DNA from 3 places in the Streptomyces sp. NPDC055287 genome. Region 2 is predicted to be linked to each of the others. Evidence: riboswitches for the same ligand, from Rfam matches in the RefSeq annotation. Region 2 holds a riboswitch; each other region holds the start of a gene.

Region 1 (5,162 bases), on a different contig from region 2:
CCTCGACCCGTCCGTTGCGCCTGCTCGGGCGTTCCCTGAGGGCGTACACGGGCCGGGAACTTCGCCAGGCGTCCGTGAGCTTGCATACAGTGGCAGGACTTCTCCATATCGCGATCGAAGGGACGTACATGCCCATGGGTCACACGGCCACAGCGCAGGCCGGTTCCGGCGGCCTGACAGCGACAGAGCACCGGCTGGCCAATGGCCTGCGCGTGGTGCTCTCCGAGGACCACCTGACCCCGGTCGCCGCGGTCTGCCTCTGGTACGACGTAGGTTCGCGCCACGAGGTCAAGGGCCGTACCGGCCTTGCTCACCTTTTCGAGCACCTGATGTTCCAGGGCTCGGCGCAGGTCAAGGGCAACGGTCACTTCGAGCTGGTGCAGGGTGCGGGCGGTTCGCTCAACGGCACGACCAGCTTCGAGCGCACCAACTACTTCGAGACGATGCCCGCCCACCAGGTGGAGCTGGCTCTGTGGCTGGAAGCCGACCGGATGGGCTCGCTGCTCTCCGCGCTCGACGAGGAGTCCATGGAGAACCAGCGTGACGTCGTCAAGAACGAGCGCCGCCAGCGGTACGACAACGTGCCGTACGGTACCGCCTTCGAGAAGCTGACCGCACTGTCCTACCCCGAGGGCCACCCGTACCACCACACGCCGATCGGCTCGATGGCCGACCTGGACGCCGCGACCCTCGAGGACGCGCGCGCCTTCTTCCGTACGTACTACGCGCCGAACAACGCGGTGATCTCGGTCGTCGGCGACATCGACCCGCAGCAGACCCTCGCCTGGATCGAGCAGTACTTCGGCTCCATCCCGTCCCACGACGGCAAGCAGCCGCCGCGCGACGGCACGCTGCCCGACATCATCGGGCAGGAGCTGCGCGAGGAGATCCACGAAGAGGTCCCGGCCCGCGCGCTGATGGCCGCCTACCGGCTGCCGCACGACGGCACCCGCGAGGCCGACGCCGCCGATCTGGCTCTCACCGTCCTCGGCGGCGGCGAGTCCTCCCGGCTGCACAACCGCCTGGTCCGCCGCGACCGTACGGCCGTCGCCGCAGGCTTCGGGCTGCTGCGCCTGTCCGGCGCGCCCTCGCTCGGCTGGCTGGACGTCAAGACGTCGGCCGGCGTCGAGGTGCCCGACATCGAGCGCGCCGTCGACGAGGAGCTGGCCCGCTTCGCCGCCGAGGGACCCACGCCCGAGGAGATGGAGCGCGCGCAGGCCCAGTTGGAGCGCGAGTGGCTCGACCGGCTCGGTACGGTCGCGGGCCGTGCCGACGAACTGTGCCGGTACGCCGTCCTGTTCGGCGACCCGCAGCTCGCACTGACCGCCGTCGGGCGCGTCCTGGACATCACGGCGGAGGAGGTCCAGGCGGCCGCCAAGGCCCGGCTGCGCCCGGACAACCGCGCGGTCCTCGTCTACGAGCCGACCCACGCGGCCGACGCAGCCGACGACACCGCCGCCGGTGAGACCGCTGACCAGGAAGGGGCGGACAAGTGACCGACACCGCAGCCGTGAGAATGAAGTTCCACCCGCAGCCGCAGGCCGGCACCCCCACGCCGTGGGCGTTCCCCGCCCCCGAGCGCGGCGCCCTGCCCAACGGCCTGACCGTGCTGCGCTGCCACCGTCCCGGCCAGCAGGTCGTGGCGGTCGAGGTGTTCCTCGCCGCCCCCCTGGAGGCCGAGCCGGCCGGTCTCGACGGCGTCGCGACGATCATGGCGCGGGCCTTCTCGGAGGGCACCGACAAGCACTCCGCCGAGGAGTTCGCCGCCGAGCTGGAGCGATGCGGCGCCACGCTCGACGCGTACGCCGACCATCCGGGCGTCCGGGTCTCCCTGGAGGTCCCCGTCTCCAGGCTGCCCAAGGCGCTCGGCCTGCTCGCGGACGCGCTGCGCGCGCCCGCGTTCGCGGACAGCGAGATCGAGCGCCTGGTGGCCAACCGGCTCGACGAGATCCCGCACGAGACGGCCAACCCGTCCCGCCGCGCGGCCAAGCAGCTCTCCAAGGAGCTGTTCCCGGCGGCCTCCCGCATGTCGCGGCCGCGCCAGGGCACCGAGGAGACGGTGCAGCAGATCGACTCCGGCGCGGTGCGGGCCTTCTACGTGGCCCACGTGCGTCCCGCGACCGCCACCGCGGTGGTCGTCGGAGACCTCGAGGGCACCGACCTGGACGCGATCCTGGCCGACACGCTGGGCGCGTGGAAGGGCGACACCGCCGCATCGCGCCCGGTACCGCCGGTCACCGCCGACGACACGGGCCGTGTGGTCATCGTGGACCGCCCCGGCGCGGTCCAGACCCAGCTGCTCATCGGCCGGATCGGCCCCGACCGCCACGACCGGGTCTGGCCGGCCCAGGTCCTCGGCACGTACTGCCTGGGCGGCACGCTCACCTCCCGCCTGGACCGCGTCCTGCGCGAGGAGAAGGGCTACACGTACGGCGTGCGCGCCTTCGGCCAGGTGCTGCGCTCCGCTCCCGACGGCTCGGGCGCGTCCATGCTGGCGATCAGCGGCTCGGTGGACACGGAGTCCACGGGCCCGGCGCTCGAAGACCTCTGGAAGGTGCTGCGCACCCTGGCGGCCGAGGGCCTCACCGACGCCGAGCGGGATGTCGCCGTACAGAACCTGGTGGGTGTCGCGCCGCTCAAGTACGAGACGGCCGCGGCCGTCGCCGGCACGCTCGCCGACCAGGTCGAGCAGCACCTGCCGGACGACTTCCAGGCCCAGATGTACGCCCGCCTCGCCGAGACGGGCACCGTGGAGGCCACCGCGGCGGTCGTCAGCGCCTTCCCTGAGGACCGGCTGGTCACGGTCCTCGTCGGGGACGCGTCGCAGATCGAGGAGCCCGTCAGGGCGCTCGGCATCGGCGAGGTGACGGTGGTCAGCGGCTGAGCCGTCCGAACCGGCCGAACAACTCCCCTCAAAGCGGGAGATAGAGGGACCCCGGCAACCGGAAGGCTGTCGGGGTCCTTCTCTTATGTCCGATTTGTTGTGGTGGTTGCCTGTCTGGCCTGTGGGGTGCGTTACAAAACCCCGTGTCTGTTTGGTGATTAAAAGATGTCCCGTTTAGCGTCTGTCCGGCTGTCCGTCAGCAGTGAGCCGCATCCGTGGCACCGGACAGTCATCGCCGAGTCCCCGTCAGGCGCGAGCCTGGGGAGCCGGGGACCCAATCAGTCCCTGGGGTGAATCGGACGTCCTCTGTGCGTACGTACGGAGGGGTCCGTAGGAGACCTTCCTGCTCCGAACCCGTCAGCTAACCCGGTAGGCGAGAAGGAAGGAAAGGATCAGCCACTCCATGGCGTTCACCCGTGCCACCGGGAAGCACCGTCGTCCGAGCCGCCTGACGCGCAAGAGCGCGAACATGGCCGGCGTCGCCGCACTCGCGACGACCGGCGTCATCGGAGGCCTGGCCTCTCCGGCCCTCGCCGCCGGCGGCGAAGCGGCCCAGGCCGTCCAGGACACCGGCCTGACCCAGGCCATCGTCATCGGCGATTCCCTCGCCGACCAGATCGCCGCCCAGGCCGAGCAGCAGCAGCACGCCGCCGACAAGGCCGAGGCCGAGCGCAAGGCGGCTCTGAAGAAGGCCGAAGCCAAGCGCAAGGCGGAGGCCAAGGCCAAGGCCGAGGCCCAGGCGCGGGCCAAGAAGGAGCGTGAGGAGCGCGCCGCCAAGGAGCGCGCCGCCCGCGAGGCCGAGCGCAAGCGTCTCAACGGCTACACCCTCCCGGTCGCCGGCTCCGTCGTCACCACCGGCTACAAGACCGGCGGCAACCTCTGGTCCTCCGGCAGCCACTCCGGCGTCGACTTCCGCGCCGCGTCCGGCAGTTCCGTCGTCTCCGTCGCCGGGGGCACCGTCGTCGAGGCCGGCTGGGGCGGGGCGTACGGCAACAACATCGTCATCCGGATGAACGACGGCACGTACACGCAGTACGGCCACCTGTCGTCCATCGGTGTCTCCGTCGGCCAGACCGTCGCCTCCGGCCAGCAGATAGGCCTCTCGGGCTCGACCGGCAACTCGACGGGCCCGCACCTGCACTTCGAGGCCCGCACGACCCCCGAGTACGGCTCGGACATGGACCCGGTCGCGTACCTGCGCGCGCACGGTGTGAACGTCTGACCGCTCGGTCGTACGGAAGGCCCCGGCTCACCCGCCGGGGCCTTCCGCATGTCTGGCGTGTCCAAAAGCAGTCCATGAATTAAAGCCCCCGTCGGAAATCCGGGACCGCTGCAATAGAGTCACCGAACAGGCGTCGATCAACCGCGTTTCGCGGGGATTAAGGCGGAGGTTCGGTCATGCGCATTCCCGCGCAATCGGTATGCACGGCAATCCGTGACGACATCGTGTCCGGTGTGTTCGCGCGGGGCAGCAGGCTCACCGAGGAGCTGCTGGCGCGCCGTTACGGTGTCTCGCGCGTCCCGGTGCGCGAGGCCCTGCGCACGCTGGAGTCCGAGGGGTTCGTCACCACCCGCCGGCACGCGGGCGCCTGCGTGGCCGAGCCCACCGAGCAGGAGGCCGCCGACCTGCTGGAGGTGCGGACGCTGCTCGAGCCGCTGGGCGCGGCCCGCGCCGCCCAGCGGCGCACCGAGGCCCACCTGAAGGTGCTGCGCGGCCTGGTCAGGCTCGGCCAGGAGCGGGCCCGCCGGGGGGAGGGCGAGGATCTGCGCTCGCTGGGCAGCTGGTTCCACGAGACGCTCGCCCAGGCGTCGGGCAGCCCCGGCCTCACGGCCCTGCTCACTCAGCTCCGGCACAAGATCGCGTGGATGTACGCCGTCGAGCAGCCCGCCCGCCCCGCCGAGTCCTGGGCCGAACACGGCGCGATCGTCGACGCCGTGGCGCGCGGCGACGCCGAGCGGGCCCGCGCGCTGACGGCCCTGCACGCCGAACGGGCGGTGGCCGCACACCGGTTGCGGCGTCCCGCCCCGGAGCGCGGGCGGGAGCGCGGTCAGGAACGCGTGAGGACTTCGCAACATCCCGTAAACATCGTGAGTGGCCGCCATTAACAGCGGCGCCGTATACAAAGAGGGCGAATGAGTGGGGGCTTATTTCTGCTGCCCGCATTCGCGTTTGTTGTCGTACGGCTTCGCATAAACAAAAAGGAGCCGTGGGGGCCCGCCGTGCGGGGGCCCCCGGGGCAGACCGGGTAATAGACCCCCAGGGTGGTGGGAAGGGAGG
Region 2 (5,162 bases):
CGCTCGCGAGGAGCATCGGCAGATGGCGGTCCACCGCGTCCCCGACGTTCTCGACCGTGACTCCCGCACCGACCAGGCCGACGACGGTGCCGTCGGCGTCGGTGACCGGGACGATGGCGCGCGCCGCGTCGTTCGGGGCGCCCTTGAAGATCTCGGTGAAGGCTACTCCGGCCGCGGCGCGCCCGACACCCTCGGCGCGCGTGCCGATCAGTGCCGGATCGGTGTCGGCGACCCGGGTGCCGTCCGGTGCCATCACGGCCATGAAGTCCACGCCCGCGCCCCGCTGGGCCGCGTCCGTATGGGCGCGCAGCGCGGCGGTCGGATCGAGGGAGCGCAGCGCCTCGACGGTGCCCGGGGCCTCCGCGAAGGCCTCCGCCGCGGCGAGGGAGCGGTTACGGGCGTCACCCGCGCTGTCGTGGCGCGTCTGGACCGTGAGTGCGACCACCGCGGCGGTGATCAGCAGCACCGCGACCACGATCTGGAGGAGGAGCACCTGGCCGGCGGCGCTGCGCACCTCCAGCCGGGAACGCACTCCTCGCTGCCGAGACGAGCGCGGTGACCCGACACCCCTGGGTCGTCCGAGACGTCCGCTCATGCCCTATTTTTAGCATTGCGTGACTTTTTAGGGGCTGTGTTGTCTTGTGGCAGATGGAGACGCCGGCTGGGCCGACGGCTCTAGAAGGGGATCGAGCCGATCCCGGAGATCTTCAGCCGCCCGCTGCCGATGGCGGTGCGCTTCGCCACGACGGCGGCCTCCCGGCCGTCGGCCAGCCGCAGGGTGACCTGTCCGCTGTCCATCACGGCGTAGAACTCTTCCGGCACCTGGTCGGTCTGGGCGCTGCCGCCCCACTCGAGCGCCCCCGAGCGGCCTCCGCTCAAGGTGGCCACGACGTCGATCTGGGCATTGCCGGTGATGAGGACCGCGGGGCCCTGATAGTTGCTCATGGCCCCCAGTGTGCGCCCACCGGCCGCCGCTTCCCGCCAGATGGGGGCTGCCGGACGCGCGACGGCCTGCCGGCTCCGTCGGGGCACCCTCGGGGGCCCTGCGGGAACGGGCAGGCCGTAACGCTTCGAGCACTCACTTCGGGAGGGCGTTCACCCACCCGGTGGCCGTTTTTTAGTACGGGCCGTTCACGTTGTCGATCGAGCCGTAACGGTCCGCGGCGTAATTGCAGGCGGCGGTGATGTTGGCGACCGGGTCGTAGCTGTCCGTCGACGTGCCGGGCACGTGGTAGGCCAGGAACGTCGGCTGGATGACCTGGAGGAGGCCCTTGGACGGCGTACCGGCCACAGCGTTGGAGTCCCAGTTGTTGATCGCCATCGGGTTGCCCGAGGACTCGCGCATGATGTTGCGGTGGATGCCGTCGTACGTGCCGGGGATGCCGTGCTTGGCCATGACGGCCAGCGACTCCTTGATCCAGCCGTCCAGGTCGTCGGTGTACGTCGTTGTCTTGGCGACGGCGGCGCGGGTCTCGGAGCGGTCGGCGCGGTCGGCCGCGGGCTTGGCCTTCGCGGGCGCCTTCGCCGGTGCCTCGGCCTTCGCGCCGATCGTCAGCTTGAGGCCGGGGTGGATCAGCGCCGGGTTGTCGCCGATGGTCTTGCGGTTGTCCTGGTACAGCTTCTTCCAGCTGCTCAGCGAGTGCGCGTCCGCGATCTTGGAGAGCGAGTCACCCGCGACCACGGTGTACGTCGTGGGTGCGGCCTTCTTCGCGGCCGGGGCGGCGGCGGGGGCCACGGTCTTCTCGACGGCGGCGGGCTGAGCCGCGCCGGCGGTGGTCGCGCCGACCAGCGGCAGGACCAGGGCGGCGCCACCCGTACCCACGGCGATGAAGCCACGGGTGAGGGATCTGGCCTTGGGACGACGGTGCTTACCCTTTGCGGGCATGACAAATTCCTCTCCGTCGCCTGCGAGGTGAGCTGTCGGGTTCGGGCTGGAGATGCCCGGTCGCACGGTCAACGCGACTTCACCCCGAGCCGTTCCGGATTACCGGACCGGCGGCTTACCTGGGTCCCCCGCTCCTGCCGTACGTGAGTGTGAGTGGGTGTGGATTCCGGACGGCGGCAGGATTCGGCGGTCCACCCGGATTGACGGTGACGTTAAGCGAGACGGATGGAGAAGAACAAGCCCCGGAATGATCGCCTCGATCGCTCGGCCGACCGGGGCGGGGGAACTTCCGTCACTGTCCGTTGGCGCCAAACTCAACTTTCTTTCTGGGGGCGGGAGCTGACGCCCGGCAGGACTTTCACATTCCGTTGCGGACGTGACTCGTATCACGGGAGGCCGGGCTCAACGGCCTTTCCGGCAAAACGCCCATATCGGTCAATCGCGGTCGCAACGTGCACCCCGGGAGCATCTGCGGTCGAGGGTGCGCTCTCGGGGCTGAGGAACTTCTCGCGCCCTGCGTCGACTTGGGCGTCTGTGAGGGGAATTACCCTCATTGTCCAGGGGGGTGCTGCCCGCCTCGCGGTGTAGTGGGCATCGCGGTGCGCGTCGAGAGGGGCGTCGGCTGGACCGGCCGCGACGTGCGGCAAATCGCGCCATATGGGCACAATTTGGTTCCGGTGAATCGCATCAAAGCGCCGGGGCCGGCTTCATGGCAGGGGAGTGCCACCCGTGGCATTGACGATCTCGGCCGTGATGTAGCTGGCCTGCGGAGAGGCGAGGAATACGTACGCCGGGGCCATTTCGGCCGGCTGTGCGGGCCGGCCCAGAGGTGATTGCTTTCCGAACTCCGTGGTGTCCGGCATGGTGGCCGGAATCAACGGAGTCCACACCGGGCCCGGAGCGACGGCGTTGACGCGGATTCCGCTGGGCGCCACCATGTGCGCCAGCCCTTGCGTGAAGGCGACAATCGCCGCCTTCGTCATCGCGTAGTCGAGCAGATGCGGGCTGGGCTTGTACGCCTGAACGGAGGCGGAGTTGATAATGCTCCCTCCCTCGGGCATATGGGGGAGGGCCGTCTTCGAAAGCCAGAACATGCCGTAAAGATTGGTCTTCATGACCCGGTCGAATTGTTCGGTCGTGATGGCGCCGATGCCGTCCGGCTGGGACATTTGATACGCCGTGTTGTTCACCAGAATATTGATCGCGCCGAATTCCGACACAGCGCGCCCGATGAGCGCACGGCACTGCTCCTCGTCCCGGATGTCACAGCTCACCGCCACGGCCCTGCGGCCCGCCTCCTCGACGAGCCGTGAGGTTTCCGCGGCTTCCTTCTCCTCCTCCGGAAGATGGGTGAGCAGCACATCGGCACCCTCACGGGCGAAGGCCAGACTCACCGCCCGGCCGATCCCCGAATCGCCGCCGGTGACCACGGCCGCGAGGCCCTTCAAAAGCCCGCTGCCCCGGTACGACTCCTCGCCGTGATCGGGCGGCGGATCCATCGGGCCCGTCCACCCGGGGTGCGCCTGTTCCTGGTCGGGGAGTTTCGGCTGCGGGTGCTTCGTGACGGGATTCTCCGTCTCGCGGCTCTCGTCCTTCACGGGCGGCCTCCTGCTGGTCGGTGGGTGGTCGGTGGCGGCTGGTCGGTTCGACCACACCTGGGTTCCCCGAAGCGGGGCGCCCAAATCCGGAGCTCCCCCTTCGCGGCCTGCTTTCCGGCCTCGCGTACGGAGCCGGGCCGCCGGCCGGCGCCATACTGGTGCTTATGCGGGTGGCGTTGATGACAGCGGGTTCGCGCGGTGACGTATCGCCCTACACCGGGCTCGCGCACGGCCTCGCACAGGCCGGGCACGAGGTCACCCTCGTGACGCACGCCTGCTTCGCGCCACTGGTGGAGGCGGCGGGCGTGGGCTTCCACCCCCTGCCCGTGGACCCGCGGGCGGAACTCGCCTCCGCGCGAGGCCGCGCCCTGCACCGCAGCGTCACGGACGTCGGGAAGCTGGCGCGGATGGTCTCCATGGCTCGGGCCCTGGTCGGAGGGATGACCGACGATCTGCTGCAGGCGGCGCGGGGGAGCGACGTACTGCTGGTGTCGAGCTCGCTCGGTCCGCTGGGCCACACCATCGCCGAAGGGCTGGCGCTGCCCAGCATGGGTGTCTACCTGCAGCCCCTGGCCGCGACCGGCGCCTTCCCGCCCTCGGTGACCGGCACCCGCTCGTGGGGCGCCGCCGGGAACCGGCTGGCCGGCCGCACGGTGAACGCCGCGGTGGACGCCGCGGTGGACGCCATCTTCGCCGACACCACGCGTGCCCTGCGGGCGCGCCTCGGGCTGCCGGCCGCGAGTCCACGCGCCGCCCGGCGCGTCCGCGAGCGGCAGGACTGGCCGGTCCATCACGGCTTCAGCGCGCTGGTGGTGCCCAGGCCGCGCGACTGGCGCCCCGGACTGGGCATCGCCGGCTACTGGTGGCCCCAGGACCCGCCGGAGGTCCACCTGCCCGCCCCGCTGAGCGACTTCCTCGCCGCCGGCCCGCCGCCGGTCTTCGTCGGCCTGGGCAGCGCCACCGTGCCCGACCCCGGCCGCTTGAGCGGGACGGTGGTCCGCGCCCTGCGCGCCGCCGGACTGCGCGGCGTGATCCAGCGCGGCTGGAGCGGGCTGCACGCCGAGACCGACGCCTCGGACATGATCACCGTCGACGAGATCCCGCACTCCGTCCTGTTCCCGCACATGGCGGCAGTGGTCCACCACGCGGGCGCGGGCACGACCGGCGCCGGCCTGCGCGTCGGCGTCCCCGCCGTACCCGTCCCCATCCAGTTCGACGCGGCCTTCTGGTCCTCCCGCCTCGTCGCCCTCGGGGTCGCCCCGCAGGCCGTCCCGTTGCGCGGGCTGACGGCGCCGCGCCTGGCGGCCGCCCTCGGCCGCGCGACGACCGAGGCGGCGTACGGCCGCCGCGCACGCGAGCTCGCCGCCCGTCTGCGCGCGGAAGACGGCGTACGGCCCGTACTGGCCGCCGTCGACCGGCTCGCCGCGCCGTAGCCCGGCCGGTGCGTCACCGCGCCCCTGCGGTGCGCTCAAGAGGATGATGCGAGCGGGAAAAGGCTGTCGAGCGGGCGAACGGTGATCTCTGGCATGCGCGTCCTGTGTACTGCGATTCTCTCCCCCGCCCACACGCGTGAGGCGCTCCGCTTCGCGCGCCTGCTGTCCGGCGCGGGCCATGACGTACTGATCGCCACCGAGGAGCACCTGCTCGCTTTCTTCCTGGACCAGGGCGTGACCGCGACC
Region 3 (5,162 bases), on a different contig from region 2:
CCCTGTCCGTCGAGGCATCGCCCGCCACCGCGACCCCCGACCGGCTCGCCGTACTGGCCGGGCGCGGCACGACCCGCCTCAGCCTCGGCGTCCAGAGCTTCGTCGACGCCGAGGCGCGCGCGGCCGTGCGCCCGCAGCGCCGCGCCGACGTCGAGACGGCCCTCGCCGCCGTCCGCGACGCCGGCATCCCCGTCCTCAACATCGACCTCATATACGGCATCGAGGGCCAGACCCCCGTCACCTGGCAGACCTCGCTCGACGCGGCGCTCGCCTGGCGGCCCGAGGAGCTCTACCTCTATCCGCTGTACGTACGCCCGCTCACGGGCCTCGGCCGCGTCGGCGCCGAGGCCGGCGCGGCCTGGGACTCCCAGCGGCTGCGGCTCTACCGCCGGGGAAGGGACCATCTCCTGGCGCACGGGTACGAGCAGGTCTCGATGCGGATGTTCCGTCGCACCGACGCGCCGAAGCAGGCGGCCGACGACTACGCCTGCCAGACCGACGGCATGATCGGCCTGGGCTGCGGAGCCCGTTCGTACACCTCCGCGCTCCACTACTCCTTCGACTACGCCGTCGACATGCGCGAGATCCGCAAGATCATCGACGACTACACCGCCACCGAGGACTTCTCCCGTGCCGAGCTGGGCTGGTACGTCGACGCCGACGAGGCCCGGCGCCGCCATCTGCTCCAGTCCCTCCTCCAGGCCGAGGGCATGCCCCTGGCCGAGTACGGCGAGCGGTTCGGCACAGCGCCGGCCGACGACTTCGCCGCCGAGCTCGACCGCTTCGCCGCCCGCGGCTGGCTCGACGACAGCGCGCCGAAGGACCTGCTGCGGCTGTCCCCCGAAGGCCTCGCGCACTCCGACGCGCTGGGCCCCGAGCTGTTCTCCCCCGCTGTACGGGCCGCCATGGCCGCGTACGAATTGAAGTGAGCCCGGCCATGGACCCGACGGACCTGACGATCCTCTACCGCGGCCCGCTCGCCTCCTGCGACTACGACTGCCCGTACTGCCCGTTCGCGAAGCGGCGCGACACCCGTGAGCAGTTGCGGGCCGACCGCGCCGCGCTGGAGCGCTTCACCGCGTGGGCCGCCGCACAGACCGGCGACCGCCTCTCGGTGCTGTTCACACCCTGGGGCGAGGGCCTGGTCCGTTCCTGGTACCGCCGCGCCCTCACCGAGCTGTCCCGGCTGCCGCACATCCGGCGCGTCGCCATCCAGACGAATCTGAGCTGCCGCACCGACTGGCTCACCGACGCCGGCGCCGACCTCGGCACGCTGGCGCTGTGGTGCACGTACCATCCCGGTCAGACGCCGTACGACCGCTTCCTCGCCAAGTGCCGCGAACTGACCGCCCGTGGCGTGCGCTTCAGCGTTGGCGTGGTCGGCTTCCCCGAGCACCTGGAGGAGGCCCGCAAGCTGCGGGCGGCGCTCCCCTCCGAGGTCTACCTGTGGGTCAACGCGGCCGAGGGCCGCACCTACACGGACGAGGAAGCCGGCCGGTGGACGGCCCTGGACCCGCTCTTCCCGTACAGCCGCCATCCACACCGCTCCGCCGGTCTCCCCTGCCGGACCGGCGAGTCGGTGATCTCCGTGGACGGCGACGGCACGGTACGCCGCTGCCACTTCGTACGCGCCGAGCTCGGCAACCTCTACGACGGCTCGTACCGCCGGGCACTGCGCCCCCGCGCCTGCCCGCTCGCCACCTGCGACTGCCACATCGGCTACGTCCACCTGGAGACGCTGCCGCTGTACGACGTGTTCGCCGGCGGCGTCCTGGAGCGCGTACCGGCCGCCCTCTCACAGGGGCAGCAGATCGGGCCTCTTCGCCTCGACGTGGTCACCTGAGGACTCGCCGCGCAGCCGCCGCCCGATCCACGGGACCAGGTACTCCCGCGCCCACTGGATGTTGTCCCGGCGCACCTCCAGCGAGCCGCGGGGCGCCATCGGCGGCCACGCCTGGTCCGGGTCGGCCGGGACCTCGAGCCCGAGCACCTGAGCGGCGCGCAGGGCCACGCGGGTGTGGCCCTCGGGCGAGAGGTGGAGCCGGTCGCCGTCCCAGGCGCGCCTGTCCTGGACGGACTTGAGCGACCACAGGTCGAGCACCGGGCAGTCGTAGCGGTCGGCGACCGCGCGTACGTGCGCCGTGTACGTCGCGATCTTGCCGCGCAGATGGCGCAGCACGGGAACGCCGCGCGTGTCGAAGCCGGTCGTCACCATGACGGTGCCCACCGCGTCGGTGAGTTCGGCCACGGCCCGCTCGAAGCGCTCGGCCACGGCGTCGGGGTCGCTGCCGGGCCGCAGGATGTCGTTGCCGCCGGCGCAGAAGGTCACCAGGTCGGGGGCCAGTTCCTTGGCGCGCGGGACCTGCTCGGCCACGATCTGGTCGAGGAGGCGGCCGCGTACGGCGAGGTTGGCGTAGCGGAACGTGTGCTCGGGGACGCGGTCGTCGAGGAGTACGGCGAGCCGGTCGGCCCAGCCGATGAACGCACCGCCGGGTCCGGGGTCTCCGACGCCTTCGGTGAAGCTGTCGCCGATCGCCGCGTACGACCCGATGGTGCCTGCACTGAATGATCTCGAATCGTCTGCCACGTCGGCACATCCTTCACTGGAGCGAGTGACCTACGCCACCGTAGGGAGGGGTTGACGCGGCGTGAGATAAGACACCGGTCAAGATTCACCCAACCCGGAATAGGACTAAAACGCACGTACGCCCCCTTTTGTCGCCGAGGGTGGCAGCAAAAGGGGGCGTACGGAAGAGCCCTGAGGGATCAGATCCGTCAGATGGTGACGCCGTGGCCGCGCAGGTAGGCCAGCGGGTCGACGTCCGAGCCGTAGCTCGGACCGGTGCGGATCTCGAAGTGCAGGTGCGGGCCGGTGGAGTTGCCCGTGCTGCCGGAGAGACCGATCTGGGTGCCGCCGCTGACGCTCTGGCCGGAGGAGACGGCCAGCGAGGACAGGTGGGCGTACTGCGAGTAGCGGCCGTCGTCGTGCTTGATGACGACCTCGTTGCCGTACGCGCCGCTCCAGCCCGCGGAGACGACGGTGCCGGCACCGACCGCCTTGACCGGGGTGCCGCTGGAGGCGGAGAAGTCGACGCCCGTGTGGTAACCGCTGGACCAGCTGCCGCCGGCGGCGCGGTACGAGGTGGTGACGCCCGCGGAGACCGGGGCGGTGAAGCCGGAACCGGTGGCCTGCGGCGCGGCGGCGGGCTTCTGGGTCTCGGTCTTGGCCTCGACCTTCGGGGCGGGCTTCGGGGCGGCGGGCGCGGGCGCCTCGGCCGCCGGCTGCGCCGGCTTCGCGGGGGCGGACTCGGCCGGGGCCGCCGCCTTCGCGCCGAGGGTCAGCTTCGTGCCGGGCAGGATCAGCGAGGGGTTGCCGCCGACGACCTCACGGTTGTCGTCGTACAGCTTCTGCCAGCCGCCACGCACGTCCTGCTCGTCGGCGATCTTCGACAGATAGTCGCCGGAGACCACGGAGTAGGTCTTGGTGCTGGACTTCTTCTTCGGCGTCGCCTTCTCGGACACGTCCGAAACGGCGGCCTTTTCGGCGGACGCGGCGGCCGGAGCGGCCTTCTCCGCGGCGTTCGCGCCGGTGGCGGCGATGAGGGGAAGTGCGAGTACTGCTCCGCCCGTGCCGGCGGCGACGAATCCGCGCGTGAGCGAGTTGGACCTCGGGCGGCGGTGCTTACCCTTTGCGGGCATGGAACATTCCTCTCCGGCGCCTACGAGGTGAGCTGTCGGGTTCGGGCTGGAGATGCCCGGCCGCACTGTCGCGCGGCTTAACCCCAAAGCCGGTCCGGAGGTGAAACTTCCGGTTCGCCGGCGTACTTACCTGGTTCCCCCGCTCCTGCCACGCGTGAGTGAGTGTGAGTGCGGATTCCGGGAGGTGGCAGGATTCGGCGGTCCACCCGGATTGACGGTGACCGTAAGCCGATGCAGCTCCCCCGTACAAGCCGGTCCATTCACCCCGTCATTGCCCCACGAGAATTCATGACGCAATTCCCGTCACCCTCTGTGGATTACGGATCATTACGCCCCGCCTGCGAACAGGCATTTGACCCCACCCCTTCGCCACGCACCGTCACAAATATGATCCTGCTCACCAGCGGTCCCGTCATTTCCCTTACCCGCCAAGGGTGTTGGCACGAAATAGCCCCATTCACGCCAAGTGCCGCTTACGCCCGCTTTGCGGCAATATGACTACCCCCGGCGACAGAGCCACTCGGCAGCGGCGAGGAAGATCCGAGCCCCCGTGACCGCGGTGCGGGTGGACCAGCTCGCCTCGATCGGTGAGATACGGCCCGTGCCTTCCAGCCGCCCCGCAGAGCAGCCGGGAACGGCCGTGATCGTCTGTCCCGGCCGTAAGAGTCCCCGGATCCGCACAGGTGCGAAAATGCTGTCCGTGCGGAGTGCCGGGGGCGACGGCCGAGCGGGCTCGGCCGCGATGATTGCCCCAGGTACCCATGTCGTATCGTCGAAACGCGCCGAAGTCGGCGAGCAGCGCCGACGGCAGACTTCAGGAGCTCACGTGACACAGCAGCTGCCGCAGGTCCCGCCGACAGAGCCCGAGCAGGAGCCGGAGCTTGCCGCGGTGCGCAACTTCCGCGATGTGGGTGGCCTGCCGACGGTGGACGGGCGGCGGGTCCGGTACGGAGCGCTCTTCCGCAGCGGTCATCTGGCGCACGCCACCGCCACCGACGCGGCGTTCCTCAATTCGCTCGGTCTCCACACGATCTTCGACTTCCGCAACGAGGCGGACCAGCGGCTGGAGGGCCCGGACGTCGAGCTGCCGGGGGTGCGCAATGTCAATCTGCCGCTGACGGACCCGGCCGACGGCGCCGTGTTCTGGAAGATGGTGCGCGACGGGAATCTCGACGAGCTGCGCGAGATCCTCTCGGACGGCAAGGCCGCGGACCGGATGTCGGCGACGTACCGGGTGATCATCAAGGAGCGCACGGCCGAGCACAGCCAGGTGCTGCACGCTCTCGCCGAGGACAGCGTCCCCGCGCTGATGCACTGCGCGGCGGGCAAGGACCGCGCCGGCCTGTCGATAGCCGTGACGCTACTGGCGGTCGGCGTCGAGCGCGAGGCGATCGAGGCCGACTACCTGAAGTCGAACGATCCGCACCGCCGCTACAAGGTCCACCGCAGTGACGATTCGTCAG

What was found. A riboswitch is a leader RNA that binds a small molecule or an ion and turns the genes downstream of it on or off. The one in region 2 is predicted to bind cyclic di-AMP.
Region 1: linked by a shared signal. The riboswitch ahead of ACWIHY_RS00490 (M23 family metallopeptidase) and the one ahead of ACWIHY_RS07650 (LysM peptidoglycan-binding domain-containing protein) in region 2 are both predicted to bind cyclic di-AMP.
Region 3: linked by a shared signal. The riboswitch ahead of ACWIHY_RS33645 (M23 family metallopeptidase) and the one ahead of ACWIHY_RS07650 (LysM peptidoglycan-binding domain-containing protein) in region 2 are both predicted to bind cyclic di-AMP.

Annotation. Positions count from the first base shown of each region.
Region 1 covers NZ_JBSHNE010000001.1:116,411-121,572, forward strand. The annotation lists gene ACWIHY_RS00480 (M16 family metallopeptidase) at 129-1,496, shown strand; gene ACWIHY_RS00485 (M16 family metallopeptidase) at 1,517-2,884, shown strand; cyclic di-AMP (ydaO/yuaA leader) riboswitch at 3,108-3,275, shown strand; gene ACWIHY_RS00490 (M23 family metallopeptidase) at 3,288-4,106, shown strand; gene ACWIHY_RS00495 (GntR family transcriptional regulator) at 4,283-4,990, shown strand.
Region 2 covers NZ_JBSHNE010000003.1:338,822-343,983, reverse strand. The annotation lists gene ACWIHY_RS07660 (SpoIIE family protein phosphatase) at 1-595, opposite strand, end outside; gene ACWIHY_RS07655 (DUF4873 domain-containing protein) at 676-945, opposite strand; gene ACWIHY_RS07650 (LysM peptidoglycan-binding domain-containing protein) at 1,118-1,885, opposite strand; cyclic di-AMP (ydaO/yuaA leader) riboswitch at 1,888-2,051, opposite strand; gene ACWIHY_RS07645 (SDR family oxidoreductase) at 2,593-3,384, opposite strand; gene ACWIHY_RS07640 (glycosyltransferase) at 3,663-4,916, shown strand; gene ACWIHY_RS07635 (glycosyltransferase) at 5,010-5,162, shown strand, end outside.
Region 3 covers NZ_JBSHNE010000038.1:39,289-44,450, forward strand. The annotation lists gene ACWIHY_RS33630 (STM4012 family radical SAM protein) at 1-929, shown strand, start outside; gene ACWIHY_RS33635 (STM4011 family radical SAM protein) at 938-1,843, shown strand; gene ACWIHY_RS33640 (SGNH/GDSL hydrolase family protein) at 1,796-2,587, opposite strand; gene ACWIHY_RS33645 (M23 family metallopeptidase) at 2,776-3,699, opposite strand; cyclic di-AMP (ydaO/yuaA leader) riboswitch at 3,702-3,874, opposite strand; gene ACWIHY_RS33650 (tyrosine-protein phosphatase) at 4,526-5,162, shown strand, end outside.